DNA from 3 places in the Priestia sp. Y58 genome. Region 1 is predicted to be linked to each of the others. Evidence: riboswitches for the same ligand, from Rfam matches in the RefSeq annotation. Region 1 holds a riboswitch; each other region holds the start of a gene.
The links. A riboswitch is a leader RNA that binds a small molecule or an ion and turns the genes downstream of it on or off. The one in region 1 is predicted to bind lysine.

Region 1 (9,945 bases):
CACACCAGATTTATACATTGCCTGCGGAATCTCGGGAGCTATTCAGCATTTGGCCGGCATGTCAAACTCAAAAATTATTGTTGCCATTAACAAAGATCCTGAGGCGAATATTTTTAAAGTAGCTGATTACGGAATCGTGGGAGATTTATTTGAAGTGGTGCCTCTGCTAACGGAGGAATTTAAAAAGCTGAAAGTACAGTCTGCGTAAATAGTAAAAGAGGCTAGGACAAACGTATTTTTGTTGAAGGAAGATCCGAACGATTAATCGTTCGGATTTTTTCATGGACGTAGTTGCTTTTAGCTGGTGATTGGAGGGCAAGGCGAAGACTCCTGCGGGAAAAGCGGAATAGATGAGACCCCGCAGGAGCGTAAGCGACGAGGAGGCTCATCGGCCGCCCGCGGAAAGCGAAGTCTTGCACGGAAATCAACAGCGGTGGAACAAGTGATTTGTACGAGCTTATTTATCCAATCTGTTCGCTTTTAGATTCGGTTGATTTAGTTAGGTCTCAATCTCTTTTATTACGTAGAAAACGAAATTTTCTACGTATGTTTTTATGTAAATTGTACAAACTAGAGCGGAGAATAAACAGTATAAATGTAAGCAAAAAGTTAGCAAACCTTATTTGAAGGTGATATACTGTGAGTAGAATTTGGATATTGCATATATTTAGGAGGAATTAAAATGGCTATTGCACATGCTACAGATAAAAACTTTACAGATGAAATTAAATCAGGCCTAGTGCTTGTTGACTTTTGGGCACCATGGTGTGGCCCTTGTAAAATGATTGCTCCAGTTCTTGAAGAAATCGATGGCGAACTTAACGATAAAGTTAAAATCGTGAAAGTAGACGTTGATGAAAACCAAGAAACGGCTGGAAAATTTGGTGTTATGAGTATCCCAACTTTAGTATTATTTAAAGATGGAGAGAAAGTTGACCAAGTAGTTGGTTTCCAACCAAAAGAAGCATTAACAGAATTAATTAATAAACACGCGTAAGTCAAAACCTAGCTCAAGCTAGGTTTTTTCTTTTTCTCCACTTTTTCTCTTTTGGGAATACTTTTATTTAGCGAATATGCGTTCGTTTGTTTTATACTAGATGTAAGGAACACCGTCATAAATCCGGCTTATGTGCATGTATTGTAAAGCAGGAAAGAATGTAGGTTACGCTTCATAAGCGAATGTATAGATGGACAGAGTAAGAGAAGAGGAAGGAGAAAAATATGAACGATTATTTAAAAGAAAAGCTGGCTATTTTACCGGATCAGCCCGGCTGCTACTTGATGAAAGATAAATATGGAACGGTCATTTACGTAGGAAAAGCAAAAGTATTAAAAAATCGAGTGCGCTCCTACTTTACCGGATCTCATGACGGAAAGACGCTTCGACTTGTAAACGACATTGTCGATTTTGAATATATCGTCACATCTTCTAATTTAGAAGCGCTTATTTTAGAAATGAATTTAATTAAAAAGCATGATCCAAAATACAATATCATGCTTAAAGATGATAAGGGTTATCCCTTTATTAAGATTACAGCTGAAAAACAGCCCCGGCTTGTCATTACAAGAAAAATAAAAAAAGATAAAGGGAAATACTTCGGTCCTTATCCTAACGTTCAAGCTGCAAATGAAACAAAGCGGCTTCTTGATCGCATTTATCCACTAAGAAAGTGCTCTACTATGCCAGACAGACCTTGTTTGTATTACCATATCGGGCAATGTCTAGCTCCTTGCGTAAAAGAAGTAAAAGAAGAGCAAAACAAACAAATTATTGAAAATATCACGCGGTTTTTAAATGGTGGATATGAGCATGTCAAAACAGAGTTAACTGAAAAAATGTTAAAAGCTTCAGAAGAACTTGACTTTGAACGAGCTAAAGAATATCGAGATCAAATTGCCCATATTGAAGCGACAATGGAAAAGCAAAAAGTAACGTTTAATGATTTTGTTAATCGAGATGTATTTGGCTATTCTTATGACAAAGGCTGGATGTGTGTTCAAGTTTTCTTTATTCGTCAAGGGAAATTAATTGAGCGAGAAGTTTCTATGTTTCCTTTTTATAAAGAGCCAGAAGAAGATTTCTTAACTTTTATCGGTCAGTTTTATGCTAAAAATATTAAGCCAAAAGAAGTGCTGGTTCCAGCAACGATTGATGCAGAGTTGGCTGAAAAATTAGTAGAAGTAGAGGTTCAGCATCCAAAGCGAGGCAAAAAGAAAGAATTAGTAGAACTTGCGTGTAAAAATGCAAAAATTGCGCTCGGTGAAAAATTCTATTTAATTGAACGAGATGAAGAGCGCACGGTTGGCGCAGTTGAACGGTTAGGAGAAGAGCTTGGAATTGCAGCGCCTTACCGCATTGAAGCATTTGATAACTCAAATATTCAAGGGACAGATCCCGTTTCTGCGATGATTGTTTTTGTTGATGGGAAACCAGAAAAGAAAGAGTATCGCAAATATAAAATTAAGACCGTACAGGGACCAGATGACTACAGTTCCATGAGAGAAGTCGTTCGCAGACGGTATTCCAGAGCGTTAAAAGAAGGTCTTCCGCTTCCGGATTTAATTGTTGTAGATGGAGGCAAAGGGCATTTAGCTGCAGTACAGGACGTTCTTGAAAATGAATTGGGACTTTTAGTGCCTACAGCAGGTCTTGTCAAAGATGATAAGCACAGAACCTCCAACCTGATGATTGGTGAGCCTCCTCAAATCATACCGCTCGAACGCAATAGTCAAGAATTTTATTTGCTTCAGCGAATTCAAGATGAAGTTCACCGCTTTGCGATTACCTTCCACCGTCAAGTGCGCTCTAAGTCCGCTTTTCAGTCAGTTCTGGACGACATTCCGGGAGTGGGAGAAAAGCGTAAAAAAGCTTTATTGAAGCATTTTGGTTCGGTGAAAAAATTGAAAGAAGCAACGGTTGAAGATATTCGGAATTCTGGGGTTCCTCAAAACATTGCTGAAAAAATTTATGAAACATTGCAAAAATAGTCTTGAAATAATAGAAAATATTTGATAAGCTATTAACTAATTTCATACGACACTTCATCAAATGAAGTGAAGATAGAGGTGCAAATTTAATCAGTACGTATCAGGAAGGGTATGAGCCCTTATGAATGATGCGGAAAGGGAAATTTGCCGAAGTGAACATTACCTCATAGTAATGATTGCTGGTTCTGCGTTGAATAAACGTAGGATTGTCAAGATGTAGATTCTTGGAGAGCTATCTCACGGCAGTGGACGGTTATGTTTTATAATTTTCGTTCGTTAAGCAATGAGAGCTCATCTCATTGCTTTTTTTATTGTCTGAGTAAAAAAATTTAGCTTCTCATCATCCTGCATATGCAAATTTATTGAAAAGGAATGAACAAAATTATGGCATTAATCGTTCAAAAATTTGGTGGAACATCTGTTGGTTCTGTTGAACGTATTCAACATGTAGCAAACCGTGTTATTCAAGAAGCAGAGCGCGGTAACCAAGTAGTTGTTGTTGTATCGGCAATGGGCAAAACTACAGATGCACTGGTGAAATTAGCAAGTGATATTACGGACAGTCCAAGCAAACGCGAAATGGATATGCTTCTTACAACTGGAGAACAAGTAACGATTTCCCTGTTAACAATGGCTCTTCAATGCAAAGGGCATGAAGCAACTTCGCTAACAGGTTGGCAAGCTGGTATCCGGACGGAAGCAGTTCACAGCAATGCACGAATCCAGCACATTGACACGACTCGTATCCAAAGCCAATTAGATAGAGGTCGAATCGTAGTAGTAGCTGGATTCCAAGGCTGTTCAGAAGATGGAAGCATTACAACATTAGGTCGAGGCGGCTCTGACACGACGGCAGTAGCTCTTGCCGCAGCATTAAAAGCTGCAAAATGTGATATTTATACAGACGTAACAGGAGTGTTTACGACAGATCCGCGCTATGTAGAAGATGCTCGTAAGCTTGACTCTATTTCATATGACGAAATGTTAGAATTAGCTAATTTGGGAGCAGGGGTGCTGCATCCGCGCGCTGTTGAGTTTGCAAAAAATTATCAGGTACCGCTAGAAGTGCGTTCAAGCTTAGAAAACGAGAATGGAACGATTGTTGAGGAGGAAGTTTCAATGGAACAAAACTTAGTCGTAAGAGGAATTGCGTTTGAAGATAATATTTCACGAGTGACAATTGAAGGGTTAAACAACGAGTTGCAAACTCTTTCTACTATTTTTACAGCATTAGCAAAAGAACAGTTAAATGTAGATATTATTATTCAAAACGTAACGGCTAATAATCGTCTCTCTATCTCATTTTCTATTAAAACCGTAGACGTAGATACCGCTCTTGCCGTCTTAAAAGAGTATAAATCTACTTTAGGATATACGCGTATTGAACATGAAAGCGGTCTGGCTAAAGTATCGATTGTCGGCTCCGGCATGATTTCTAATCCAGGCGTTGCAGCGGAAATGTTTGAAGTGCTGGCAGGAGAGAAAATTGAAGTGAAGATGGTCAGCACGTCTGAAATCAAAGTATCTACAGTTGTACCGCACGCTGATATGGTAAAAGCTGTTGAGACGCTTCACGTAGCATTTGAATTAGAAGAGCAGCAGGCAGTGCAAGTATAAAGAAAAGAAAAAGACGTGGTATCTCCACGTCTTTTATATATACATATTTCCTATTTTTTATAACGCTCCGCACGCGTTTCGGTAGGTAAGATATCTTTTCGGTCCCACTGCACGGAAATCAGCACTTTTCCGTTCTTTTCTTTATGTGTTAAGTAGGCTTCTGTTAGGCAGTTGTTTTGACGCTGAATCTGTTCAGCCACAAATCCTGACTCAAGATGAAACGAACAAGTTTCCTGCTGAAATCTTTTGCTGACCACATCACCTGATAACTCAAGCTCTAGTGAATATTTATCTTTTTTTGCAAGCGTCAGTGTTCCCCAGGAAGCTGCTTTAAAAAAAGCGACGATTTCATCCATTGTATTTAACGGGTATTTCCGCGCAAGGTGTTTTCCTGCCCAGTATGAAATGGTATTCGTTTCGTCTCCAAGAAGCTCTGGAATTAACACGTCACGCAAAAGGCTGTATCCGAAATATGAAACGTGATCAAGAGCTCTCTCTGTTTCAGCTGTGACATTAGGTTCTGATGTTTCCATCGTCTCTTCAAGTTCTTGCTGTGATTCTGTTTGTAAATTGCTCATGCTTTCCCCTCTTTCTTTACTACTATTATATACAAATCTAAAAAACCTCTCACGCATTTTTTTAATAAAATGTAAGAGGATCTTTATTATGGTAAAAAGAGTTAGATGTAAAGATGAAAAATCCATAATATACCTTTTAAAAGGGTACTTTTACCTGTGTAAATGTTTTGTGAACTTGTTTACAATAAAAGTATAAAGTAAACGCTTACTTATTTGTGGCAAGCAATATTATAATAGAAAGAAAAAATCTGTAACATCAATATAGTAAGCGTTAACAAATATGAAATTTTATAAATTTATATTTTATAGAAGATTTAAACATCTTGCCTTGACGCTCTTAATCGATGGGAGTAAAATTAACCTGTCACATACTTTATTAGGAAATGCAAAGGTTTTCATTTCCTGTATTCACGATTAATCTATTTGTCTAGTGGGAGTAAGAAAGTTCTTCACAAACTATGTTCATTTAACTAAGGGGGGTCTACGCAGATGGCGGCAAACAGAGAGTTTCAATATCGGAGAATCCATTCATTACTTGGGGTAATACCAATCGGGATTTTCTTAACACAGCATTTAGTTGTGAATCATTTCGCGACAAAGGGAGAAGAATCATTTAATCAAGCAGCTCACTTCATGGAGAGCTTACCTTTCCGCTATGCTCTAGAAATTTTCATTATTTTCTTACCAATCGTTTTTCACGCAATATACGGTCTTTACATCGCATTCACTGCTAAAACAAACGTTAACAACTATGGGTTTTTCCGTAACTGGATGTTTATCCTTCAGCGTGTTTCAGGTGTAATCACACTTATCTTCATCACATGGCACGTATGGGAAACCAGAATACAAGCTGCGCTTGGAAAAGAAGTAGATTTTCAAATGATGGAACGAATTTTAAGCAACCCGGCAATGCTTGCATTCTACATAGTTGGTGTTGTATCTACGATCTTCCACTTTGCAAACGGTCTATGGTCATTTGGAGTTAGCTGGGGGTTAACTGTAACACCACGTTCTCAAAGAATTTCAACTTATGTGACATTAGCAATCTTCTTAGCACTTACATTTGTAGGTGTTCGTACATTATTCGCATTTGCATAAAATTAAGGTTTTGAAGGAGTGGGGTTCCGATGAGTAACGGAAAAATCATCGTAGTCGGTGGCGGTTTAGCTGGCTTGATGGCAACAATAAAAATTGCTGAGTCTGGCAAGCAAGTAGATTTATTTTCACTAGTTCCGGTAAAAAGATCTCACTCAGTTTGCGCGCAAGGTGGAATCAACGGAGCCGTAAATACGAAAGGTGAAGGGGATTCACCATGGGAACACTTTGATGACACAGTGTACGGCGGAGACTTTTTAGCCAACCAGCCACCTGTAAAAGCAATGTGTGAAGCAGCTCCTGGTATTATTCACTTACTTGACCGCATGGGTGTTATGTTTAACCGTACTCCTGAGGGTTTGTTAGACTTCAGACGATTTGGCGGGACGCAGCATCACCGTACGGCTTTTGCTGGAGCAACAACGGGTCAACAATTATTGTACGCATTAGATGAGCAGGTTCGTCGCTATGAAGTTGCCGGACTTGTGACAAAGTACGAAGGATGGGAATTCTTAGGTGCTGTTCTTGACGATGAGCGCAGCTGTCGCGGAATTTCTGCACAGAATTTAAAATCAATGGAAATTAAAACGTTCCCAGCTGACGCGGTCATTATGGCTACAGGTGGACCTGGAATTGTTTTTGGAAAATCGACGAACTCAGTTATTAATACAGGTTCAGCAGCATCTATCGTGTATCAGCAAGGTGCATACTATTCAAACGGAGAGTTTATTCAAATTCATCCAACTGCTATCCCAGGAGATGATAAGCTTCGTCTTATGAGTGAATCTGCTCGTGGAGAAGGCGGACGCGTTTGGACATATAAAGACGGTAAACCTTGGTATTTCTTAGAGGAAAAATATCCTGCATACGGTAACTTAGTACCTCGTGATATTGCAACTCGTGAAATTTTTGACGTCTGCGTAGCGCAGAAGTTAGGAATTAACGGAGAGAACATGGTTTATCTGGACCTTTCACATAAAGATCCAAAAGAGTTAGACATTAAACTTGGAGGTATCATCGAAATCTACGAAAAATTCATGGGCGATGATCCGCGCAAGGTACCAATGAAAATTTTCCCAGCCGTACACTATTCAATGGGCGGTTTATGGGTGGATTACGATCAAATGACAAATATTCCTGGCTTATTCGCAGCTGGTGAGTGTGATTATTCACAGCACGGAGCGAACCGTTTAGGAGCAAACTCATTATTATCAGCTATTTATGGTGGTATGGTTGCCGGTCCTAAAGCGGTTGAATACATCAATGGTTTAGAAAAAAGCGCAGATGCTATTTCTTCAAGCGTATATGATCGTCATGTGAAAGAAGAAGAAGAAAAATGGAACAATATCATGAATCTTCAAGGTACAGAAAATGCATACGTTCTTCATAAAGAGCTAGGGGAATGGATGACTGACAACGTGACAGTCGTACGATACAATGACAAACTGTTAAAAACAGATGAAAAGATTCAAGAATTAATTGAACGCTATGATCGTATTAACATTAATGACACGGCTAAATGGAGTAATCAAGCGGCAACATTTACTCGTCAGCTTCAAAACATGCTTCAGCTTTCACGTGTTGTAACGCTAGGAGCTTACAACCGTAACGAAAGTCGCGGTGCTCATTATAAGCCGGATTTCCCAGATCGTAACGATGAAGAATTCTTAAAAACAACAATGGCATCTTTTGTCGATAAGAAAACGGCTCCTTCTTTCCATTATGAAGAGGTTGACGTATCGTTAATCAAACCGCGTAAGCGCGACTACACAAAGAAAAAAGATGAAAAACCAAAAAAACAACAAGAGGGGGTTCGTTAATCAATGAGTGAACAACAAACAGTCCAAAAGACAGTGCGCTTCATTATTACACGTCAAGATTCAGCTGAATCTGCTCCTTACAATCAGGAGTTTGAAATTCCGTATCGTCCGAATATGAACGTTATTTCAGCACTGATGGAAATCAGACGTAACCCTGTTGATGCTTCAGGTAAAGAGGTTGCTCCGATAAACTGGGAAATGAACTGTTTAGAGGAAGTATGTGGAGCCTGTTCAATGGTCATCAACGGTAAACCTCGTCAGTCATGTACAGCTCTTGTTGATAAATTAGAACAGCCAATTCGCTTACAGCCAATGAAAACATTTCCTGTGGTTCGTGATTTGCAAGTGGACCGCAGCCGTATGTTTGATTCACTAAAAAAAGTAAAAGCCTGGGTTCCAATCGATGGCACATACGATTTAGGTCCAGGACCGCGTATGCCTGAAAAGAAACGTCAGTGGGCGTATGAGTTATCCAAATGTATGACATGTGGCGTTTGCTTGGAAGCTTGTCCAAATGTAAACGATAAGTCAAACTTCATCGGTCCAGCACCGCTTTCTCAAGTTCGCTTGTTTAATGCCCATCCAACCGGTGCGTTAAATAAAGGAGAACGTTTAGAGACGATTATGGGTGATGGAGGACTAGCGAACTGCGGGAACTCTCAAAACTGCGTTCAATCATGCCCAAAAGGAATTCCATTGACTACTTCAATCGCAGCTTTGAACCGCGATACAACAATTCAAGCATTCAGAAGTTTCTTTGGTAGCGATCAAGTATAATCACTCAAAACCTCTCCAAGCGGAGAGGTTTTATTTTGTCTATGACGAACGGAGGAAATACAGATGAATAATATTTCGTATATTGAAGACATGGATCATTGGAAAGAGTCATTTTCATTTAAGCAGGAGATCAAGGTAAGATTTTCTGAAACAGATATGTTTGGACATTTAAATAATACGGTCCCTTTTGTTTATTTTGAACAAATACGTACGGAATTCTTTCACCATATTGGCTTTATGCAAAAGTGGACGAGTGAGCATGAGGGAACGATACCGGTGGTGGCTGATTTGCAGTGCGATTATGTCAAACAAGTGTATTTTGGCAATGTGCTATCTGTTTTTGTAAAAGCTCATAGAATTGGACGTTCGTCGGTTGATTTACACTATATGATTCAAAATGAGCAAAGAGAGGTTGTACTCACGGGGAGAGGAACAATGGTGCAAATTTCTAAAGAAACAGGAAAAAGCGTGCCTTGGGATGAAGAGATGAAAAGGTGTTTATCAACTATATGAAAATGGCTTGAAGGCTCTTTCTTCAGGCTTTTTTCTTTTTTAAAGGTAAAAAAGAGTTTTTACATATTTTTTCTAAAACTAGTAACCGCGTAGGCATACCGCACATAAGATATGTTGACTAAATTTACACCCATCCGATAGTTCAACTCAGGATCAGGCAAGGAGGGTTACATTGAAAGAAAAAGAGTTTCAACCTAAACCGCTACTTACAAAGCGTGAACGAGAAGTATTCGAGCTTTTAGTACAGGACAAAACAACAAAAGAAATCGCGAGTGAACTATTCATTAGCGAAAAAACAGTTCGAAATCATATTTCTAATGCGATGCAAAAGCTTGGAGTCAAGGGGCGTTCTCAAGCAGTCGTAGAACTCCTTCGAATGGGAGAACTTGAACTATAACATGAGCTGGCTTTCTTCTTAGAAAGCCAGCTTTTTGTATATTTTTTTAAGTGTCGCATACATATCTAAAAAGAATGACATTAAGAAAATATTATAAAAAAGGTAAATCTTTATAAAAAAAACTTATTGCTTGAAATTGAATTTCAGAGTACGTATACTT
Region 2 (9,945 bases), on a different contig from region 1:
AATGAACTTGCAGCGCTGCCTTTGTAAAATTTTTATGGTTCGCTACCTCTATAAAGTATTCTAAGTCTCTGATTTCCATGTGAAACTCCATTTCTGCAAACTGCTTATCCTTTTTCTTTACTCTTTATTTTAACCATTAAATTATTTACTGTAAATGCGCTGATTAAAAAGGGGGAGGATATATCCAATGAATAAAAACAGGGAAAGGAAATGAACTAAAGTTTCTGTCGAAATTGATTTATAAAACGAATAATCTTTTTGTAGAGAAACATGGATTTCGCTACTAGCTGATGAGGAATATAAAGATTTTTGCCTGTACGTTCGGGCAAAAATGCAAAACTTATTAAAATAACTGAAAGTCCAAAGGCTGCGGCTGTAATCTCTAGCCAAGAAAACATCATATCATTCCTCCTTTTACAAACCTATTAATAGAATATGTAAAAGTTCGAAAGGAGGTTGTACGATAGCCCCATAACGAGCGGGGGTATGAAGTTCTCTCTGAAAATAAAATGACGTTAAAGAACGCAGGCGCTGCGCTCTTTAACGTCATTTTATTTTCGTTCTTCAGCTTGATGCTCTTGTTTGTTTTGCTCAGTAAGACGTTTTTGATGAGCCTTTGTTTCTGCGCTTACGTGATTCGCATCATTCGGTTGATTTTTCTTTGAACCTCCTGCAGCGTTACTCATTAGACGACACCTCCAGTCCGGTTATGAAACATACCTATAGAATGTGCGTATTTACAGACTTTATACACCGCTACCGATATTACTGCACACGAAAAAAGCAAAGGGAGAGTCACTAAGACTGTTCCCTTTGCTTTTTTGCTAGGCGACTTTATCGGTGGTGATAATTTTGTTAATCCAGTCTTTTCCTTCTGTAAACCTTGTAACAAGCATCGCTGTTACTGTATTTCCCGTACTGTTTAAAAGCGTAGCAGGGGCGTCAATAATTGTGGAAATGACCGCAATTATGGGCAGAACTTCTGGGGAAAATCCATAAATTGTAATGATTAACATTTCGCCAATCATACCGCCTCCAGGAATTGCTCCCATTACGGCTCCAACTAAAAAGGCTACGCCTAATATGCTCAAAATACTCATAGCAGACGTCATATCTTTGCCAAACAAACTGAATAAGAAAACAATTTTTAGAATACCACCGATAACAGAACCATCTTTATGGGTGTTTGCTCCTAGTGGAATCACCGTTTCAGCAATATCCAGCGGCACACCCATTTTCTTTGTTGCATCTAAATTGACTGGAATAGATGCAGCAGAAGAACAGGTAGCAATAGCGGTGATAGAAGGAGCAGCTGCATTTTTCCAAAACAGCTTAATTCCTGCTTTACCGCCAGCAATCCATGCGTATAACGTAAAGAAACCGAAATAGTAAACGATTGCAATTAATAAATAAAGAATAAATGCTCTAGCGTACCCTTGTAAGATCTTTGGTCCAAGTTCTCCTACTACAGTAGCAAAATAGCATCCTAAACCAATGGGGGCATAGTACATCACAATTTTAACAACCTTCATCGATACTTCTTGACCCGAAGTCAGAAATTTCGCCATAGGCTGTCCTTTTTCACCAGCCATTGTTGTAGCAATACCGAAAATAACGGCAAAGACAATTAATTGTAAAATATGCTCTTTCGAAAATAACTGAACAAAATCAGGTACAGTAAATGTACCAACAAGCTGAGTTAAAAGCGTCATTTTTTCAGCTGTATTTTCACTGTCACCCATCAATTCTTTAATGGCAGAAGTATCTACATTATGTAGCGGATTGTAAAGTGATGCGCCTAAAAAGCCTAAAACGGCTGAAACAGCAGCAGTGGCGACAAACACAACGGCGATACCTAGCATAATTTTACCAAGACGTTTCATTTCGTTCATGTTTGCAATTGCCGAAGCCACACTAAAAAAGACAAGGGGAACGATAATCATGAACATTAAATTAAGAAACAAATCACCAAAGGGCTTTACGACTGCCACATCGGGCCCGATAGCATATCCTGCTATCCCGCCAATTAAAATAGCGAGAAGCAGAATAAGCGATGATCTGTACGTTTTAAATACACTTAAAACCATAGTTAGATTTCCTCCAAACAACAATAGCTTCTTTACTACGCAAGAACGGCTATCATTTGCTCATTGCATACGTAGTAACGACTGGCTTTACATCTTTACGCACCAAATCTTCGTATGTTTCTCGCTCTACAGCAAGACGAGCTTCTCCATTTTTCACAAATACAACAGCAGGGCGCGGAATACGGTTGTAATTGCTAGCCATTGAATAGTTGTAGGCACCTGTAGAGGACACTGCTAATAAATCTCCTTGATTAACGCGCGGTAAATCGATATCCCAAATAAGCATATCTCCTGATTCACAGCATTTCCCCGCAATTGATACTGTTTCATCTTTTTTATCCGTCACTCTATTAGCCAAGACAGCTTCATGTTTTGCATCATAAAGGGCAGGGCGGATATTATCGGTCATACCGCCGTCAATTCCTACGTATTTGCGTACACCCGGAATCTCCTTCGTTGAGCCAATTGTATAAAGCGTTGTACCCGCTTCTCCTACGATGCTTCTTCCAGGCTCAATCCAGACTTCTGGAAGGGTATAATTCTGTTCAGTTAACGTACGGCTTAGCTTTTCTGTCAGTGCATCTACATAATACTCAACTGGAAGAGGAGAGTCGCTTTCGGTATAACGAATACCAAAACCACCACCTACGTTTAAAACTTTTACTTCAAACTCCATTTTATCACGAATACTGAATAAGAAATCAGTTAAAATATCAATGGCGCGAGAAAAACCATCTACTTCAAAAATTTGCGAACCAATATGACAATGAATGCCTAAAAGATCGTAGTAAGGTTTTTCTAACGCAGAACTTACCGCTTTCATAGCCTGGTCATTGGAAAGACCAAATCCAAACTTGGAGTCTTCCTGTCCGGTCATAATATACTCATGTGTGTGGGCTTCAATCCCTGGAGTAACACGCAGAAGAATAGATGCTTTCTGTTTGCGCTCAGCTGCTAAGGCATGCAAAACTTCAAGTTCGGTAAAGTTATCAACAACAAAACAGCCAATATTCGCATCAAGAGCCATTTCAATTTCTTCAATCGTTTTGTTATTTCCATGAAAATGAATGCGTTCAGCTGGATATCCAGCTTCAAGAGCTGTAAATAATTCGCCTCCTGAGACCACATCTAATGACATATCAAGCTTCGTTAAAAGGCTAGCCATTTCCATACAAAGAAACGCTTTCCCTGCATAGGCGATTTGATATGAAAATCCGCTTCTTTGAAAGGCTGAATGGAAGGCCTTGCATTTCGTCTCAATTAATTCTTGATCGTAGATGTATAGAGGAGTGCCGTATTGTTTTTTCAGTTCGACCGTATCGCACTGCCCAATTTCTAAATGATTGCTGCTGTTAATTTTACTCGTTCCATGTAAGTACATAATCCGTATCCCTCCATTTAAATCATTCAACTATAACTTTGAACTTTGATGGTCAGTAGAAAAACACAAAAAAGACCCGTGAAGTGATGTTCACGCGTCTTGGTTTCATAATAATAAAGTATTATTACATTCTAGGCATCAACATCTCTTCAATAGCTCTCCACAAACCAAATGGTTTGTGACAGCTCAGCATTTATTCAATACTGAACCAGTATATGAACACAATGGATGTTTATATACTTCGGCACGAAATCCCTTTTACTTATCTTCACAGACTCCATTAGTCTCCAATAAGTGACTCTTGATTTCATGCACCTCTATTCTCAGAGAGGAAAATTATATTTAAATGTAATTCCTATTATATTTCTTTTTCCGCTGTCTAGTCAACGAAAAGTTAAGGCATAGGAATATCAAAAAAAATAAATAAGAAAGCTATGAAGCTTCCAGATAGAATCCAAGCAGCCAGTGCTGTCTTCTGATGAATGACTAAAAGTGAGAACGTGACAATATTGAAGAGAAAAGAACACAGCAGCGACCATCCATAATGATGAGTGATACTGTGATTAACATAAGCAATGAACTCAATCACAGTAAATAAAAGCGCCCACAAAAGAATCCACCACAGCCGGCCGCTTACATGCAGCGGCAGCCTTCCTAAAAAAACCGGTATAACAAACGGATAAATAATTAAGGTTATTCCAAGGGAAACCATTAGGTGATCGGGTAGAAAAAGGTGATCAATACCAACAGGGTGAAATACCCATACGCGGTGATGAAACAGCAGCACTTCATAAAGCAAATTCCCCGTGACCCAAAACAGCAAAGTAGGATAGTATTCTTGATACCTTCGCCACTTGCCAAATAGTAAACCAAGAATGATGAAAAATAATACAAATGAAGATTGCATACGCTCTCCTTAAAATAATGGTTATTTCTTTTTATTTACATATTATAGAAATTTTATTCTCTCCGCTTTTATTCAGAAACTATAATAGAAAAGCCGTAAGCAGCAGCGGTAAAGACATACTACCACTATTTATGACTGTCTTCACCCTGCTATAATCTCCGTAAAAGAACTTCTAACACTTTTGTTTACAAGATGAAAGGAGCTATATGTCAAAGTCAGCAAGACGTAAAAGTAAGCTCAAAATAGCTTCGCCTAGTATGGGACTTCTTTTTTTGCTATGCTAAAATTGCATACATATAGCATGAGAATACTAGAAGAAAGAAAAGGGTGTTTTGGTATGAAAACATACATCGTAGTTGGAGCTGGGATACTTGGAGCTTCTACAGCATATCATTTAGCAAAAGCAGGAGCAGATGTGACATTGATAGATCGCCAGGATGCTGGTCAAGCTACTGATGCAGCAGCAGGAATTGTTTGTCCATGGCTTTCGCAGCGTCGAAATAAAGCATGGTACCGCTTAGCAAAAGGCGGCGCCAAGTACTATCAAACATTAATTCAGCAATTAGAAGAAGATGGAGAAACGGATACGGGATATAAGCGAGTAGGAGCAATTAGCTTACATACTGATGAACAAAAGCTTAAAAAAATGGAAGAGCGAGCATATAAGCGTCGGGAAGAAGCGCCCGAAATAGGCGAGATTACACGTTTATCCGCTAAAGAAACACAGGCTTTGTTTCCGGCTCTTTCGGAAGAATACAGTTCAGTTCATATTAGTGGAGCCGCTCGCGTCAACGGAAGAGCTCTTCGAAACGCACTTGTGAATGCAGCGAAGAAAAACGGTGCAAAAATAATAGAAGGAAACGCAGAACTACTTTATGAAAATAATCAAGTAACGGGCGTTGCTGTAAATGGACAAACCCTTCTAGCAAGTACAACAATCGTGACAGCAGGAGCGTGGGCAAATCAATTACTAGAGCCTCTTGGAGTGAAATTTTTAGCAAGCTTTCAAAAAGCGCAAATTGTCCACTTGCATCTCCCTGATTTAGATACAAAAGACTGGCCCGTTGTGATGCCTCCAAGCGACCAATATATTCTTTCATTTGAACAAGGGCAAATTGTTATTGGAGCAACACATGAAAACGATACGGGTTATGACTTGAGAGTAACTGCTGGGGGGCTTCATGAAATTTTTTCAAAGGCCTTATCAATTGCTCCTGGCTTAACAGAAAGCACAGTCTTAGAAACAAGGGTAGGGTTTCGACCATTTACTCCAGGCTTCTTGCCAGTCATCGGGGCTCTTCCGGCTTACGAAGGAATACTAGTGGCGAATGGTCTCGGAGCTTCAGGCTTAACGTCGGGTCCTTATCTTGGTTCAGAGCTTGCTAAATTAGCACTTGAAATGGAAATGGAAATTGATCTCAGCGACTATGATGTAAGAGGAGCTATCGAGTCTTAAGCAAACAGAATGAATGAAAACAAATAGAAGTTCGCAAACTATAACTACTATATGATGAAAGGAAGTAGATTGTTTGCGAAAGATTATGATAAGTGCAGCAGCAGCTTTTTTATTTATGAGCGCGACGCCTGTATTAGCAGAAAACAATCCTCAGCCAGAAACAAAAGACGTGCAGCTGACGTCTCAGCAAAAGAAGGAATTGTCCGTGCTATACAAAGAAATGCTAGCAAAAAAGAAAGAAATACTTTCAAAATATGTCGAGTACGGCGTGCTAAGCAAAACGGAGAGTCAAAACATTTCTTCACATATGGAAAATCGCTATCAGCATATGGAGAAAAATGGTTTTGTGCCGAAGCGACACTGTCATAAAATGCATCATTCAAAGTAATTCATATTCACATAAAAAAGCGCCTTTACAGGCGTTTTTTTTATGTGAATGAATGGAAAATATCCGCTTCTTTATCTAGTAAATTCTAAAATCCTCATGTAAAATTAAGAGAATGAGAACGAGTAGGAAAGATGCTAGTGAGGGGTAGGTAAATATGAACGATGAACGAAAATAAAAAAATAGTCCGATTACATGCAGAAAATCATTCAGCTGAGGCGCTAGGAATCATATTTGCTTACAAACAAAAAGATGACCATCTTGTTTACAGTATGTATCAAGGTGAGAGTGTTCATGAGCAAAAAATACCTCTAGAAGAATGGGTCTCGTATGAGCATTTTTTCGAAGCACTAAATAAAAAGAAAAAGCTTATGTACGAGCTTCAAATAAATGATAAACGCTATGTAGTAAACTTAACCCCTTTATCTTACACAGAAAAGCCTGAAATCATGGGACATTGCGTGAATATAACTAGTTATCAGGAGAAAAAAGAACAGATTCAGCCTTTTATCTATCATAACGCAGATGCTGTTGCTGTCGTTGACTTAGAAGGTAAAACGCTTCAAGTGAACCCTGCGTTTGAGAATACATTTGGCTGGACGTTTGAAGAAATTTATCAAAAGCCTCTTCCGATTATACCTTCGTTTTTAAAGGAGCCAGTGTGCGAACTTCATAAGACCATTCAATCAGGGGAATCGAAAACGGAATTTGAGACAGTCAGACAGCATAAAGACGGTCATTTAATTAATGTAAGCGTCACACTATTCCGCGTTGAAAATATGAACGATTGGCCGCTATGCATTGCTTTTGTCTATCGAGATATAACATCACGCAAGCAGGCCGAAACGGCTTTAAAAGAAAGCGAAGAACGCTACCGAAGTTTGATTGAGTTATCACCAGAAGCGATTATCGTTCATAGTGAAGGGAAAATTGATTACATCAACCCTGCAGGAGCCAAAGCGCTGGGATACAAAAGTCCTCAAGACGTATTAGGAGCTTGTGTTTATCAGTTTGTTCACCATGATTACTATGATGTTGTAAAACAGCGAATTTATCGAATGAAAACAGAAAATAAATCTGTAGACCTACAAGAAGAAAAGTTTATTCATAAAGACGGTCATACGATTGATGCCGAAACCATTGCTTTCCCTATTCCCTATATGGGAAAGCAGGCCATTCAAGTTTTGTTTCGTGATATTACAGAACGTAAAAAAACTGAAAAATTGCTGCGTGAATCCGCTCAGCTTTCCTTAGTCGGACAGTTAGCGGCTGGTATAGCTCACGAAATTCGAAACCCTCTGACGGCGGTAAAAGGATTTATGCAGTTATTAAAAGAAACGAGCGGTCAGCCTTACTATGTAGAAATGATAAATCATGAGTTAGATAGAATTGAATTGATTACCGATGAGTTCTTGAGTCTTGCAAAGCCTCAGGCGAAAACCTACAGGGACAAACACGTCCAAGATATCTTAGAGAATACGTTAAAGCTAGCTGAGGTGCAGGGGATTACAGAGAAAATTCACGTAAAAAAAGAAATTGATCTTCATCTTCCTCTCGTATTATGCGAAGAAAATCAGTTGAAACAGGTGTTTAGCAATATATTTAAAAATGCAGTCGAATCTATGCCAAGTGGAGGAACCGTAACGATTCAACTAAAAAGATTTGATCAGGAGAACCTTGTTGTCCGGTTTAGCGACGAGGGGCCAGGCATCACGCAGGAAAGAATGCAGCATTTAGGAAAACCTTTTTATAGTACCAAAGAGAAAGGAACGGGGCTTGGACTGATGGTGTGCTATAAGATCATTCGAGAACATAGAGGAGAAATTAACTTTGTAAGTGAACTTGGAAAAGGAACTACTGTAGACATTCTTTTGCCTTTTAAAAAGTAGATTCTACTTTTATAAGCATGAAACCTTTTCTAAAGGGGAATACATGTTAGTGAACGAATAATGAGGTTAAAATAGGAGGGAATAAGATGGAACGCATTGAAACGGGAGAGATTTTTACAATTTTAGATGAAAATGATCAAGAGCAAGATATTGAAGTGCTTGGAAAAATGACGATTGAAGGGCATGATTATATTGCCGTTGCGTTTGTGGAAGAAGTTTTAATTGAAACAGAAGAAGAAATTGATGTTTTCTTTTTGAAAATTGAAGATGATGGTGAATGGTCTTCAATTGAAGATGACGAGGAGTTTGAAAAGGTATCAGCCGTATTTGAGGAAATGACATCCGCGTAAAAAGAGAGGTTAAAACCTCTCTTTTTTTATTTTAAATAATATAATATTTAGAATTTTTCTAAAAATATCTTGCTGAATTATTTCCCTTCATTTATGATGAATATGTAACATACCAACCGGTTAGTAAGTAAATGAAAGCGAGGGACTACCGTGTATTTTTCTTACTCTGACAAAGTAGTGAAGCTGCAAAAAGAATTGACCTCTTTTATGGAAGAGCATATTTACCCAAACGAACGGCTATACGAACAACAGCTGAATGAACAGCCGTCTAGATGGTCAGCTGTTCCTCCGATTATGGAAGAGTTAAAAGAAAAAGCAAAGCAAGCTGGATTATGGAACTTATTTTTGCCAGAAAGCGAATACGGAGCGGGTCTAACAAATGTCGAATATGCCCCCCTTTGCGAAATTATGGGCCGTTCTATTATTGGACCAGAAGCTTTTAACTGCGGAGCTCCTGACACCGGCAATATGGAAGTACTGGTTCGATACGGAACGCCCGAACAGAAAGAAAAATGGCTAAAGCCGCTGTTAAATGGAGACATTCGCTCCTGCTTTTCTATGACAGAACCAGATGTAGGTTCTTCTGATGCCACAAATATTCAGTGCAGTATTGTAAGAGAAGGCGATGAATATGTAATCAACGGAAGAAAATGGTGGTCTTCAGGTGCGGGAGATCCTCGCTGCAAAGTTGCTATTGTCATGGGGAAAAGCGATTTTACCGCATCTAAATATGAACAGCAGTCTATGATTCTAGTTCCATTAAATACTCCAGGAGTTAAAATTGAACGCATGCTGCCAGTCTTTGGATACGACCACGCTCCTCATGGACATGCTGAAATTCATTATGACAATGTGCGTGTGCCAGCATCTAATATGCTTTTAGGCGAAGGAAAAGGGTTTGCTATTGCTCAAGGCAGATTAGGGCCTGGACGTATTCATCACTGCATGCGTCTAATAGGAGCAGCAGAAAGAGCGCTTGAAGAATTATGTAAGCGTATTCAAATCCGTTCTACGTTTAATAAGTTGCTTTCCCAGCAAGGGGTTATTCAAGAATGGGTGGCAGAATCGCGTATTGAAATTGAGCAAGCGCGCTTATTAACATTAAAAGCTGCTTATATGATGGACACAGTTGGAAATAAAAAAGCGCGGAAAGAAATTGCCATGATTAAAGTAATGGCTCCTGTTATGGCTTTAAAAGTCATTGATCGCGCCATTCAAGCATTTGGAGCAGCAGGGGTTTCAGAAGACACGCCGCTTGCGGCACTTTGGGCAAATGCCCGCACTTTGCGCCTTGCTGATGGTCCAGACGAAGTGCACAAAGCACAGCTTGCAAGACTTGAGCTAAAATCCTATCAAGAACAGGAGGCAACCTATGCACATAAAGGATTTGTTTGATTTAACTGGAAAAACAGCTATTATTACCGGAGGAGGCAGAGGATTAGGAGAACAAATGGCAGAAGGGCTTGCAGAGGCAGGGGCAAATATTGTTC
Region 3 (9,945 bases), on a different contig from region 1:
TGGATTGTATAGACCGCTTCGCCCTCTTCTTCACTCATAGATTCAACATCTAATACCGAATAATCAACGAGTTCTTCTCGAATATCTCTTTCATACAGCATCTTCACAAGCTGCTTTTGATCATTCCATAAAACACTGTCCTGTTCGATATAAGGCTGTACGTGTTCAAATTTATTTGTGTTAATGGACTTTGTTAAATCTCTTAAGTAATGTTCAATAAAAATATCCGCTGTTTCTTGATCAACTTTTTGGATATTTTTTAAATTAAAATCTTTTTCTTCCTTCTTCTCTTTTTCTTTTTCATCTTCTTTAAAATCGTCGATTCGCTGAGAGCTGTTTTTGCTGATGGCATACGTTTTATTATTCTCTTTGAAGACCAAGATTTCTTCCTTTTCGCCTTTTTCATTTGTACGGGTTGTTTCACCTTGGTATGAAATGTCACTAGAAGGATTAACCGATTTCACGTATTCGACATATTCATCGGCCGTAATGTTCAGGTATTTTTGATGATAGGTGACTTCATCCCATTCGTTTAACTTCCAGTGCTTATTAACGTATTTAAAATTCATGTAAATGGTCAGTCCGCCGCTTCCTTCTTTACTAATTGGCTCAATAGCGGAGACCGAAAATTGCCCAGCATGATTGTTAATAAGTTCAAATCGAATCAGATGAGTTACATCAGGAAAAAAGCTCATATTGCATTCTTTACAGTAATAATTAGTAGAAATACTTTTTAGCTTTGTTGCAATTAAAGACGATGTCGCGTATGGCGTTAGCGCTTTTTTTAGCGTTTCATAATCAGCAGGGTTAGATTCATTTTCCCATTCGTACTCTTCGCCTAATTCTTTATAGGTACTTGAAATTTTGTTCATCGTCTCAACCGCAGTTTTTTCGGCTTTTTTTTCTGATACAAGATCAGGCTTGATAGATGACTTGGCTTGATCTTTTGGGATCACTTCATCTGAGGAAGGTTCGGTTGGTTTGGATAACTTAACTGTTTCTTTTTCTTCACAGGCTGTCAAAACCATTAGCAGCAGTAGAACGAATGCAATCGTCCATTTTTTATACATAAGGTGTCCTCCTCAAGGCCGAATTTAGTCTGTTTTTAAAATGATCTTTAATTCTCAAACGTATCGAGCACGTAATCACCGCTTGGAATTCCCCACTTTGCCTTTTTATTTTGATCTGTTTTAGCAAGTAATGAAATGGAATTTTCTTTGAGCGTAATGACAATTGTTCCTTTATTTCCTTGTCCATCATTTTCATATTCAATGGCTGCTTGGTTATTTTCAAAGCGAATATTTTTTTGTTCAACGGTTGACACGCGGATTTTGCTAGGTGGCTGGTACGAGTTTATTTTAATCGTTGCTTCCGAATTGGATGTAGCAAGAAATTGAATGATAGGAGATCCGTTATCATTGCCAGTGGTCCATTTTCCATCGTAGTCGTGTAAGTCTGTTGTTTGTGTAGTGGGAGTTTCAGTGCTTTCATTTGGTTTAGATGAAAAGTCAAATGGTTCTACACTCGATAACTTTAACGTATCGTTTTGATAAACGGCTGTATAAAGGCGGTCACAAATTTTAGTATAAGGTTCTTTACCCGGCTGCTTTAATAAGCTTTCCTCGTGGGTTTGTATTTTGAACACATGGTTAGGTTCTTCATACCAGTTGACAATATGAAACGTTTGCTTCTTCTGCTCGATACCTTGGCGTGTGAAATTTTCAACAAGAAGTTTCTGCTCTTTATAAAAAGAACTGTCCGCTTTCAAAAAAGCTTTTAGATCATCAAAGGAGTTTTGATCAACTGCTTTTCCAAACGCTGAAAAGTAATCAGTCATCCAGGCTGTAATAAATTTTCCGCTCATTGCTTCTTTATTTAAATCAATCGATTGAATGCTTTCCACTTGTGTTTTTGGTTCGTTTAGTACTTTTTTTGCATCTTTTTCTACTATCATTGTATTTCCGTCTTTTATTGTCTCTTCTTGCTGACAGGCTGATAACAGAATAGATGAAACAACCGTGATAATGATTGTATTACGTTTGTTCATCATAATTGCCCCTTCTTTGTCTAATATAAATGTATGTATAATCTTCCAACAAACAGACCTAGTATATCATTCTACAAAAAAACGCTCAACCCTTTAATTTCACAAGAAAAACGGCTTGCCTTTACAGCGAGCCGTTTTTCTTCTTATTTAATAGACGCTTCTTGATATGAATTGGCTGCTTCTTTTTTAAGCTGTCTAGAACCATAAAAGACATAGTAAATAATTGAAAGAAGGAAAATTCCAAGAATCACATACATTAAAGGTAGAGAAACACCAAACAGCATTAAATTTGTTGTAAGAACACTGTATTTTATAATGCTGTATAAGCATAGAATCCCTAATACTAAGGCAACGCTTGGCACTACCGGGTATTTCACTTTAAAAGGACGGGATAGATTAGGTTCTTTTTTGCGTAAAATAAAAAGAGAAACTAAACTGATGCAGTACATCATCATTGCTCCGAACACGGATAAGATAATAAGTGCATTGGCAAACGTTGCAGATCCTGCACAAATCACGCCAATTGCTCCCGGAATCAACAAACCGCCGACAGGAACTCCTTTTTTATTCGTTTTAGCAAGAAATTTAGGGAAGTAACCATCTCGTGCAAGTGCATAGGTTTGTCTTGAAAATCCCATGATGATTCCATTTAAACTAGCAATCAATCCGAATAATCCAATAATAGCAACCACGGTTGAAATGCCGTTTCCGTATACAGAAGACAGTGCCTGCGGAAGTGGATAATCGGCTAGTTTCCCGCTTCCTCCGCCAAGTCCTGCTGTTACAAATAGTGTAAACAAGGTTGCGGTTGCTAGAGTAATAATCGCTCCAATAAACCCTTTAGGGATATTTTTCTTAGGATTTTCCACTTCTTCTGCTGCCATCGCTCCGCCTTCTATTGCCAGATAAAACCAAACAGCAAATGGAATAGCTGCTAATACCCCCGTTGGACCATTAATAAATGAGTGGTCATTAAAAATATTCGATGTTTGTACATGAGGCAAACCAGCTACATAAAAAATAGATAAACCAATTAGTGCAACAATGGTAGCTGTAAGCTCAATCACCGCTACTTCTTTTACCCCGATTAAATTTAATAAAACAAAGAAAATAAAAGCGCCTACCGTTGCATATACAGGGTTAACGGCTGGAATAAGGAAGTGTAGGTATGCTCCTGTTGAGACCGCAATAGCAGGAGGAGCAAAAATAAATTCAAGCAAGCATGCAATTCCTGCGATATATCCCCCAAAAGGTCCAAGTGCTCTTCTTGCATAAGCTGAAGGCCCACCGGCTTGTGGGATAGACGTTGAAAGCTCTGCATAACTGAACATAAACGTTGTGTAAAACACGGTTACAATTAAGGTTGCAATTGCAAGTCCGATAATCCCGCCTTGTTCAAACCCGTAATTCCACCCAAAGTATTGTCCTGAAATAACCATGCCTACTGAAATAGCCCATAAATGAATAGGTTTTAATTGTTTTTGTAACGCCATATCTTCTCCTCCTTTTGATGTTTAGACAATAAGATGTACACCACTTGTTTGCTGCTTGATCATTTTGTCAATCATGGTACCGATATGCGCGGCTGCCTCAATAGGGGGCGTTCCTCTTTTATGAATATTAGAAATAACCATACGGTCAGACTCCTTTTTACCTTTTCTAGGTTCATAACACATGTAAGCACTCATTGATTCAGCACTGACCAGCCCAGGTCGCTCTCCAATCAATAGCACAAGTGCTTTTGGCTTTATGATCTCGCCAATTTCATCCATACACGCAACTCGTCCCCCTTTTACAAAAAATGAAGTTCCGATACGAAGTCCATATGACTGCAAGGAGTCAATTAAAGCTGGATACACGTCGCTTATGTTTTCTTCGATCGCCTTGGCGCTCAGTCCATCCGAGACTACTACTTGTACATCAGGCTGCTGTACGCAGTTTTTAAAAATTTCTTTCTTAGCGTTATCTGCTAATAACCTTCCTTGATCCGGCCGTTTTAAATAATGTTCTTTTGACTCCACTCGTGTATTCACAGAGAAAAGGTCAAACTCGGCTAAGGTATGTTCTGAAACTGCTCCATATACAGAGTCTACGGCTGCAGCATGATCCGTGCGAAAAGATAAAACGTCTTTTGTTAGCGGCCTTGTTCCTGTACGGCCGACACCTATGCGGGCAGGGGTAAATTGTTTAAGTGTTTCTAGCGGATCTCGATTTGACATTGGTATCATAGTAAGCACCTTCCTTAAATCAAATTCATAAAAATAGTTGGATCTCCAGCTCTTGATGTAAAGCGTCCGTTTTCCATAATACGCTGTTCTTCAAGCCACTTTTGAAATAACGGCGTTGGGGTACGGCCAAGTACATTACGTACTGTTGCGATGTCATGATAACTAAGAGACTGGTAGTTTAGCATGCAGTCATCAGCCATGGGCACTCCTATGACAAAGTTCACTCCAGCTGTTCCCAGAAGCATACTTAAATTATCCATGTCATTTTGATCAGCATCCATGTGGTTGGTGTAACATACGTCTACTCCCATAGGCAGGCCGTGCATTTTGCCCATAAAATGATCTTCTAACCCAGCTCGTAGAACTTGTTTGCTGTTATATAAATATTCAGGTCCAATAAATCCAACAACCGTATTAACTAAGAAAGGCTTATAGTGACGAGCTAAGCCGTAACATCTAGCTTCAAGCGTTACTTGATCAATATTATAGTGAGCTTCCGATGACAGTTCAGAACCTTGTCCTGTTTCGAAATACCAGCGGTTCGGACCTTTTGCCGTCCCTTTTTCATGAATTAGCGCTGTCGCTTCATCAAGCATAGACAGTGAAATTCCAAATGAATCATTACCGGCTTCTGTGCCTGCCAAACTTTGAAAAATCAAGTCAGCAGATGCTCCTTTTTCAATTGCTCTCATCTGACTCGTCACATGTGACAACACACAGTTTTGAGTCGGGATTGCCCATTCATTGATTATATTTTTTGTTTCATTCAAAAGCGCGTAGATATTATCCGTTGTGTCAATAACAGGGTTAATTCCGATAACCGCATCTCCAATTCCATAGCTTAACGCTTCATATAGAGATGCTCTCATTCCCTTTAAGTTATCTGAAGGATGATTAGGCTGGGCTCGAGAAGCCAATACTCCTTTTTGGCCGATAGTCGTTTGACAAGTAGTTTGCACTTCTATCTTGGCAGCTCCTTGAATTAAATCTAAATTGGACATGATTTTAGTAGCTGCCGCAATCATTTCGCTGCTTAATCCTTTGCTAAGTGCAAGAAGGTCTTCTCCGCTATGCTGATCGGATAAAATGTATTCTCTTAAATCTCCTACTGTCCAATTTTTAATAATGTCGTAAACCGATGAATCAATCTGACTTTCGATTAATGCCGAGACGTTGTCTTCATCTGCGCTGAGCAGCGGGTAATTTCGAATATCAGCAAGTGTGATATCCGCTAGAACTTGCTTTGCTGCCATTCGTTCTTTCATTGATTCAGCGCTAACTCCCGCTAGCTGATCTCCAGAACGCTCTTCGTTTGCTTTGGCCATAATTTCTTTTAAGCTATAAAATGAAAATGTTTCTCCTAACAATCGTGTAGTTTTAAACATCTTTTCCTCCTTAGATATTTAATAGATTATGATGAAAAAGCGAGCGTTTTAACGGAAACGGAGATCGCCTCTCCAGCTACTGGTAACCCTAGATCAATGTAATCTCCGTGTGTAAAATCAATTTGATCTAAACAAATAATTTCTAACTCTTTGCTCTGTTTAGCTAATGCTTGTCCTAAGGCTTTTGCAATATCTTGTTCGCATAGAACAACGAGGCACTTAGCTCCCTTAAAACAAGCAATAAATTCAGCGCTTATTACTTTTGCTAATTCTTGAAGCATCTTATAGCTGCAGTAAGGAAAATGAGATAAAGCAATAGCAGCGGGGGGATCTTCTGCACTGAAAATAGTTGAAGCCTGCATACATGACGCCCGAGCTCTTTCTTGAAACAGCTGCGGATTCCACGTCTCTTCTTGCTGAACGGGTATCTCTATAATCGGAATATTTTTTAGCGGCAGCCGCTTCGACCCAATGTATACGGTTGATCCGCTAACTTCTGTATTTTGCATACCAGCACCAATTACAGTAGCGCGCGTTGTCTCAGCGGCTTGAGATACTTGGATGGATTGAAAATGATATGCTAGAAGCGGACCAATGTCTCCGTGTATGGCCACTTCTTTCACGGTTTTTGGCATTTGCTTCTCCATCATTGCTCCTACTCCTCCTGAAATCATAATTGTTTCTGGTTGGATAGAAGATCTTGTATGAGGAGAAACGAGCAGCGAAGAGGTTTGAATTAGTGCTCTTACATAATTCACGGTTTCTTCAGCTAGTAATTGACAGATAGACGAGAGTTTTTCAAATGTTGCTTTTTCACCTTCTCGCAGTGTTAAAGAATTATTTTTTAAAAATTCAGTTAAATAAGGTGAAACGTAGGTAACAAAGCCGTCTGAATTCAGCCGAATTAATCTTCCACCTACATGCAGCGTAAACGTTTCGATCACTTTTCCGTTTTGACATAAAGCGATGTTAGCGGTGCCTCCTCCTACATCAATATTGGCAATTACTGCATTTGTTTCAGCGGAATGTTGGATTGCTCCTGATCCTTTTGCCGCCAATATTCCTTCCAAGTCAGCACCGGCTGTTGCAACAACAAAATCTCCAGCATGTTCGGCTAGATAGTGAACGATAGTTTCTGCATTTTGCTTTCTAGCAGTTTCTCCTGTGATGATCACAGCGCCCGCCTCCACTTGATCTAAGGAGATTTCTGCATTTTTGTACTCTTGTTCTAGTAGTACCGTTAATCGTTGAACATCGATTTCAACCTCGTTTAACATAGGTGTGGTATAGATAGAACTTGCATACGTTACGCGACGATCAATAATTTGACAGCCTGGCAGCGTAAACTGATTTTGTTGATTTGCTATTAACAGCTTGCTTACAATCAGTTTTGTTGTGCTTGTTCCAATATCTAAACCTATGCTCGTGATCCATTTCTGTAGCATGCTATCAATCCTTTATCTCGTTTGAATATGTTGACTATCATAAAACAGTTTTTTGAATATTTCACTAACTATGTTATCAAACCTGACACACTTTTGTGTAAACAAAGGTGACAAATGACAAAAAAGACTAAATCTTGGTAGATTTAGTCTTTTTTCTTATGATGAATGTGATTTAGTTACAATCATTCTTGATGCCGATGGAATTAACAATGAAAGAATGACTAAGCAGGCTATTAGTGACCCTACCATTGAAATACCGTTCATTGAAAAAGAATACCACAGAGCGGACATACCTTTTGGTGCGTACGATCCCCAGAAAATAATACCAGCAATAAAGTGCCAGAAATAACGTGCGAAGCTTCCGATAATAAGGGATAAAACAATCAAAACAAAAGCTTTTGATCTGTTATTGGTAGCTAAATTTGTTTTAATAGATTGTGAAAAAATACCTCCAAAACCTATAAAAGCAAAAGCCACAATATATTCAATAAATGTTTGTAGCGCTGTTAAAATATAAGCCGTTCCTGTCGCTAACTGCAAAAGCCCCCATAATAGACCAGATAGAGCCCCGCCTTTTACTCCCCAGCGAAAGCACATAATAAAAATGGGCACCATGGAGAACGAAATACTTACAGCCGTTGCAATCTTAATGGAAGGCAAAAGGTCAAGTAGAAGTGCCAATGCTGCAAAAATAGCTATTTCAATTTTAGCCTGTAAAGGTAATGCTTTATTCACGTTTCTCACTCCTGTTTTTGAATCATTCATATCAAACGGTTTACACAGGAGTAAGCAAATATATGCTACTATTCCCACATTCCTACGCTAGCGTTAACTAACAGGTTCTAAGGGTCTGAACATTTCGTTCACTCTCAGCACGGCGGCTCCCCCTGTGGTACGTTTGGATATTTATGTAGTATAAAGACAATGTTTATTATACCATATGTAACAAAATAGATTCGAGAGATTTCAAAGATGTTTCTATTTTCTGAATCTATTTTTTATAATGACAATCGTTTTAGTATTTGTTATACTTCTTTTATGTCAATTGAATATAAAAAACCCTCATCCTAATCGATGAGGTAGAGGTCGCAGTTTTTAATAGTAAAGTAACGGAAATGCAGAGAACATTGAGGATGTTGCTTGAAAGGAAAAATTGCCGAAGTTTAGATCACTTCTCGGTTGATTTAAGCTGGGGCTGTCTCCGAACAGGAACAGAACTGTCACATCATGCGAGTGATGTGAAGAGCTATCTTCACGGAAGGTTGACGCGGTTTTCAGATTTAAAAGCGCGCACATATACTGCGGGCTTTTTTTATGTTATCCCGTCTCTTTCCGTACATTCGAAAGGAGTATTTATCTATGCAAGAGCAGCAAGAATTAAAACGTGGGTTGAAATCTCGCCACTTAACGATGATTTCATTAGGAGGAGCCATTGGAACCGGCTTATTCCTAGCAAGTGGTGGAGCAATTCACACAGCAGGACCTGGGGGAGCGCTTTTAGCTTACGCTATCATTGGCGTCATGGTTTACTTTTTGATGACCAGCCTAGCAGAGCTCGCAGCTTATATGCCTGAAGCTGGTTCATTTAGTACGTATGCGTCTCGTTTTGTAGATCCATCCTTTGGTTTCGCTCTCGGCTGGAACTACTGGTATAACTGGGCTATTACGATTGCAGCTGAATTATCCGCTGGAGCCCTTATTATGAAATTTTGGTTCCCAAACTCTTCTTCTATTTTATGGAGTGCCCTGTTTTTATTAATTATGTTTGGGCTTAACTACCTTTCTGTAAAAGGATTTGGTGAATCTGAATTTTGGTTTTCGTTAATTAAAGTAGTAACGGTTATCATCTTTTTAGTTATTGGTATTATGATGATTTTTGGTATCTTTAACAATGAAGCACCAGGTTTTAAAAACTTCACGCTTGGTGATGGACCGATTCACGGTGGATTCTTTACTGTACTAGGTATTTTTATGGCTGCTGGTTTTTCATTCCAAGGAACAGAGTTGCTTGGAGTCGCGGCTGGAGAAAGTGAAGATCCCGAAAAAACGGTTCCTCGCGCAGTTAAACAAGTCTTCTGGCGCATCTTGTTATTTTATATTTTAGCTATTTTTGTTATTGGAATGCTTATTCCATACACAGCGGATTCATTAGCAAGTGATGATGTGCGGGTAAGTCCGTTTACTCTAATATTCGAACGAGCAGGTCTGGCGTTTGCGGCATCGGCTATCAATGCCGTTATTTTAACAGCTGTTTTATCTGCTGGTAACTCAGGTATGTATGCTTCTACGCGTATGCTGTGGAACTTAGCGAAAGATGGAAAAGCACCAAGGTTCTTAGCAAAAGTGAATAAACGAGGCGTTCCAGTTAATGCCTTAATCGCAACGGCACTTGTCGGTACACTTGCATTTGGTGCTTCATTTTTTGGAGACGGTGCGGTATACACATGGTTACTTAACGCTTCTGGTATGTCTGGTTTTATTGCTTGGTTAGGAATTGCAATCAGCCACTATCGTTTTAGAAGAGCATTTGTTGCCCAAGGTCATGATTTGAGTGAACTTCCATATCATGCAAAACTTTTCCCGTTTGGTCCTATCTTTGCCTTTATTTTATGTGCTGTTGTTATTTTAGGTCAAAACTATTCGGCGTTTATGGGTGATTCGATTGACTGGTACGGTGTACTTGTTTCTTATATCGGACTTCCTTTATTCTTAATTGTTTGGTTAGGATACAAATGGACGAAAAAGTCAAAGCTTATTCCGTTAAAAGAATGCCAAGTAACAGTGAAAAAATACGAATAAAAAAAGCTCTCTATTCAAAAGAATAGAGAGCTTTTTTTATG

Region 2: it holds a riboswitch for lysine, as region 1 does, so the genes downstream of both, lysA (diaminopimelate decarboxylase) here and MMB68_RS04905 (aspartate kinase) in region 1, are expected to answer to the same signal.
Region 3: it holds a riboswitch for lysine, as region 1 does, so the genes downstream of both, MMB68_RS20845 (amino acid permease) here and MMB68_RS04905 (aspartate kinase) in region 1, are expected to answer to the same signal.

The regions. Positions count from the first base shown of each region.
Region 1 covers NZ_JAKWFL010000001.1:922,513-932,457, reverse strand. The annotation lists gene MMB68_RS04925 (electron transfer flavoprotein subunit alpha/FixB family protein) at 1-208, shown strand, start outside; gene MMB68_RS04920 (hypothetical protein) at 305-484, shown strand; gene trxA (thioredoxin) at 683-997, shown strand; gene uvrC (excinuclease ABC subunit UvrC) at 1,222-2,988, shown strand; lysine riboswitch at 3,054-3,231, shown strand; gene MMB68_RS04905 (aspartate kinase) at 3,373-4,605, shown strand; gene MMB68_RS04900 (YslB family protein) at 4,656-5,183, opposite strand; gene MMB68_RS04895 (succinate dehydrogenase cytochrome b558 subunit) at 5,673-6,281, shown strand; gene sdhA (succinate dehydrogenase flavoprotein subunit) at 6,311-8,098, shown strand; gene sdhB (succinate dehydrogenase iron-sulfur subunit) at 8,102-8,875, shown strand; gene MMB68_RS04880 (acyl-CoA thioesterase) at 8,939-9,388, shown strand; gene gerE (spore germination transcription factor GerE) at 9,561-9,785, shown strand.
Region 2 covers NZ_JAKWFL010000003.1:491,589-501,533, forward strand. The annotation lists gene MMB68_RS12530 (LysR family transcriptional regulator) at 1-79, opposite strand, end outside; gene MMB68_RS12535 (hypothetical protein) at 216-401, opposite strand; gene MMB68_RS12540 (hypothetical protein) at 552-686, opposite strand; gene MMB68_RS12545 (dicarboxylate/amino acid:cation symporter) at 825-2,087, opposite strand; gene lysA (diaminopimelate decarboxylase) at 2,140-3,468, opposite strand; lysine riboswitch at 3,614-3,796, opposite strand; gene MMB68_RS12555 (CBO0543 family protein) at 3,863-4,375, opposite strand; gene MMB68_RS12560 (NAD(P)/FAD-dependent oxidoreductase) at 4,713-5,831, shown strand; gene MMB68_RS12565 (YckD family protein) at 5,905-6,219, shown strand; gene MMB68_RS12570 (PAS domain-containing sensor histidine kinase) at 6,381-8,105, shown strand; gene MMB68_RS12575 (DUF1292 domain-containing protein) at 8,192-8,455, shown strand; gene MMB68_RS12580 (acyl-CoA dehydrogenase) at 8,606-9,850, shown strand; gene MMB68_RS12585 (SDR family oxidoreductase) at 9,828-9,945, shown strand, end outside.
Region 3 covers NZ_JAKWFL010000007.1:176,577-186,521, reverse strand. The annotation lists gene MMB68_RS20880 (TcaA NTF2-like domain-containing protein) at 1-1,070, opposite strand, end outside; gene MMB68_RS20875 (TcaA NTF2-like domain-containing protein) at 1,118-2,050, opposite strand; gene eat (ethanolamine permease) at 2,191-3,540, opposite strand; gene eutC (ethanolamine ammonia-lyase subunit EutC) at 3,562-4,275, opposite strand; gene MMB68_RS20860 (ethanolamine ammonia-lyase subunit EutB) at 4,290-5,660, opposite strand; gene MMB68_RS20855 (ethanolamine ammonia-lyase reactivating factor EutA) at 5,687-7,105, opposite strand; gene thiT (energy-coupled thiamine transporter ThiT) at 7,262-7,870, opposite strand; TPP riboswitch at 7,903-8,003, opposite strand; lysine riboswitch at 8,178-8,362, shown strand; gene MMB68_RS20845 (amino acid permease) at 8,465-9,904, shown strand; gene MMB68_RS20840 (hypothetical protein) at 9,941-9,945, opposite strand, start outside.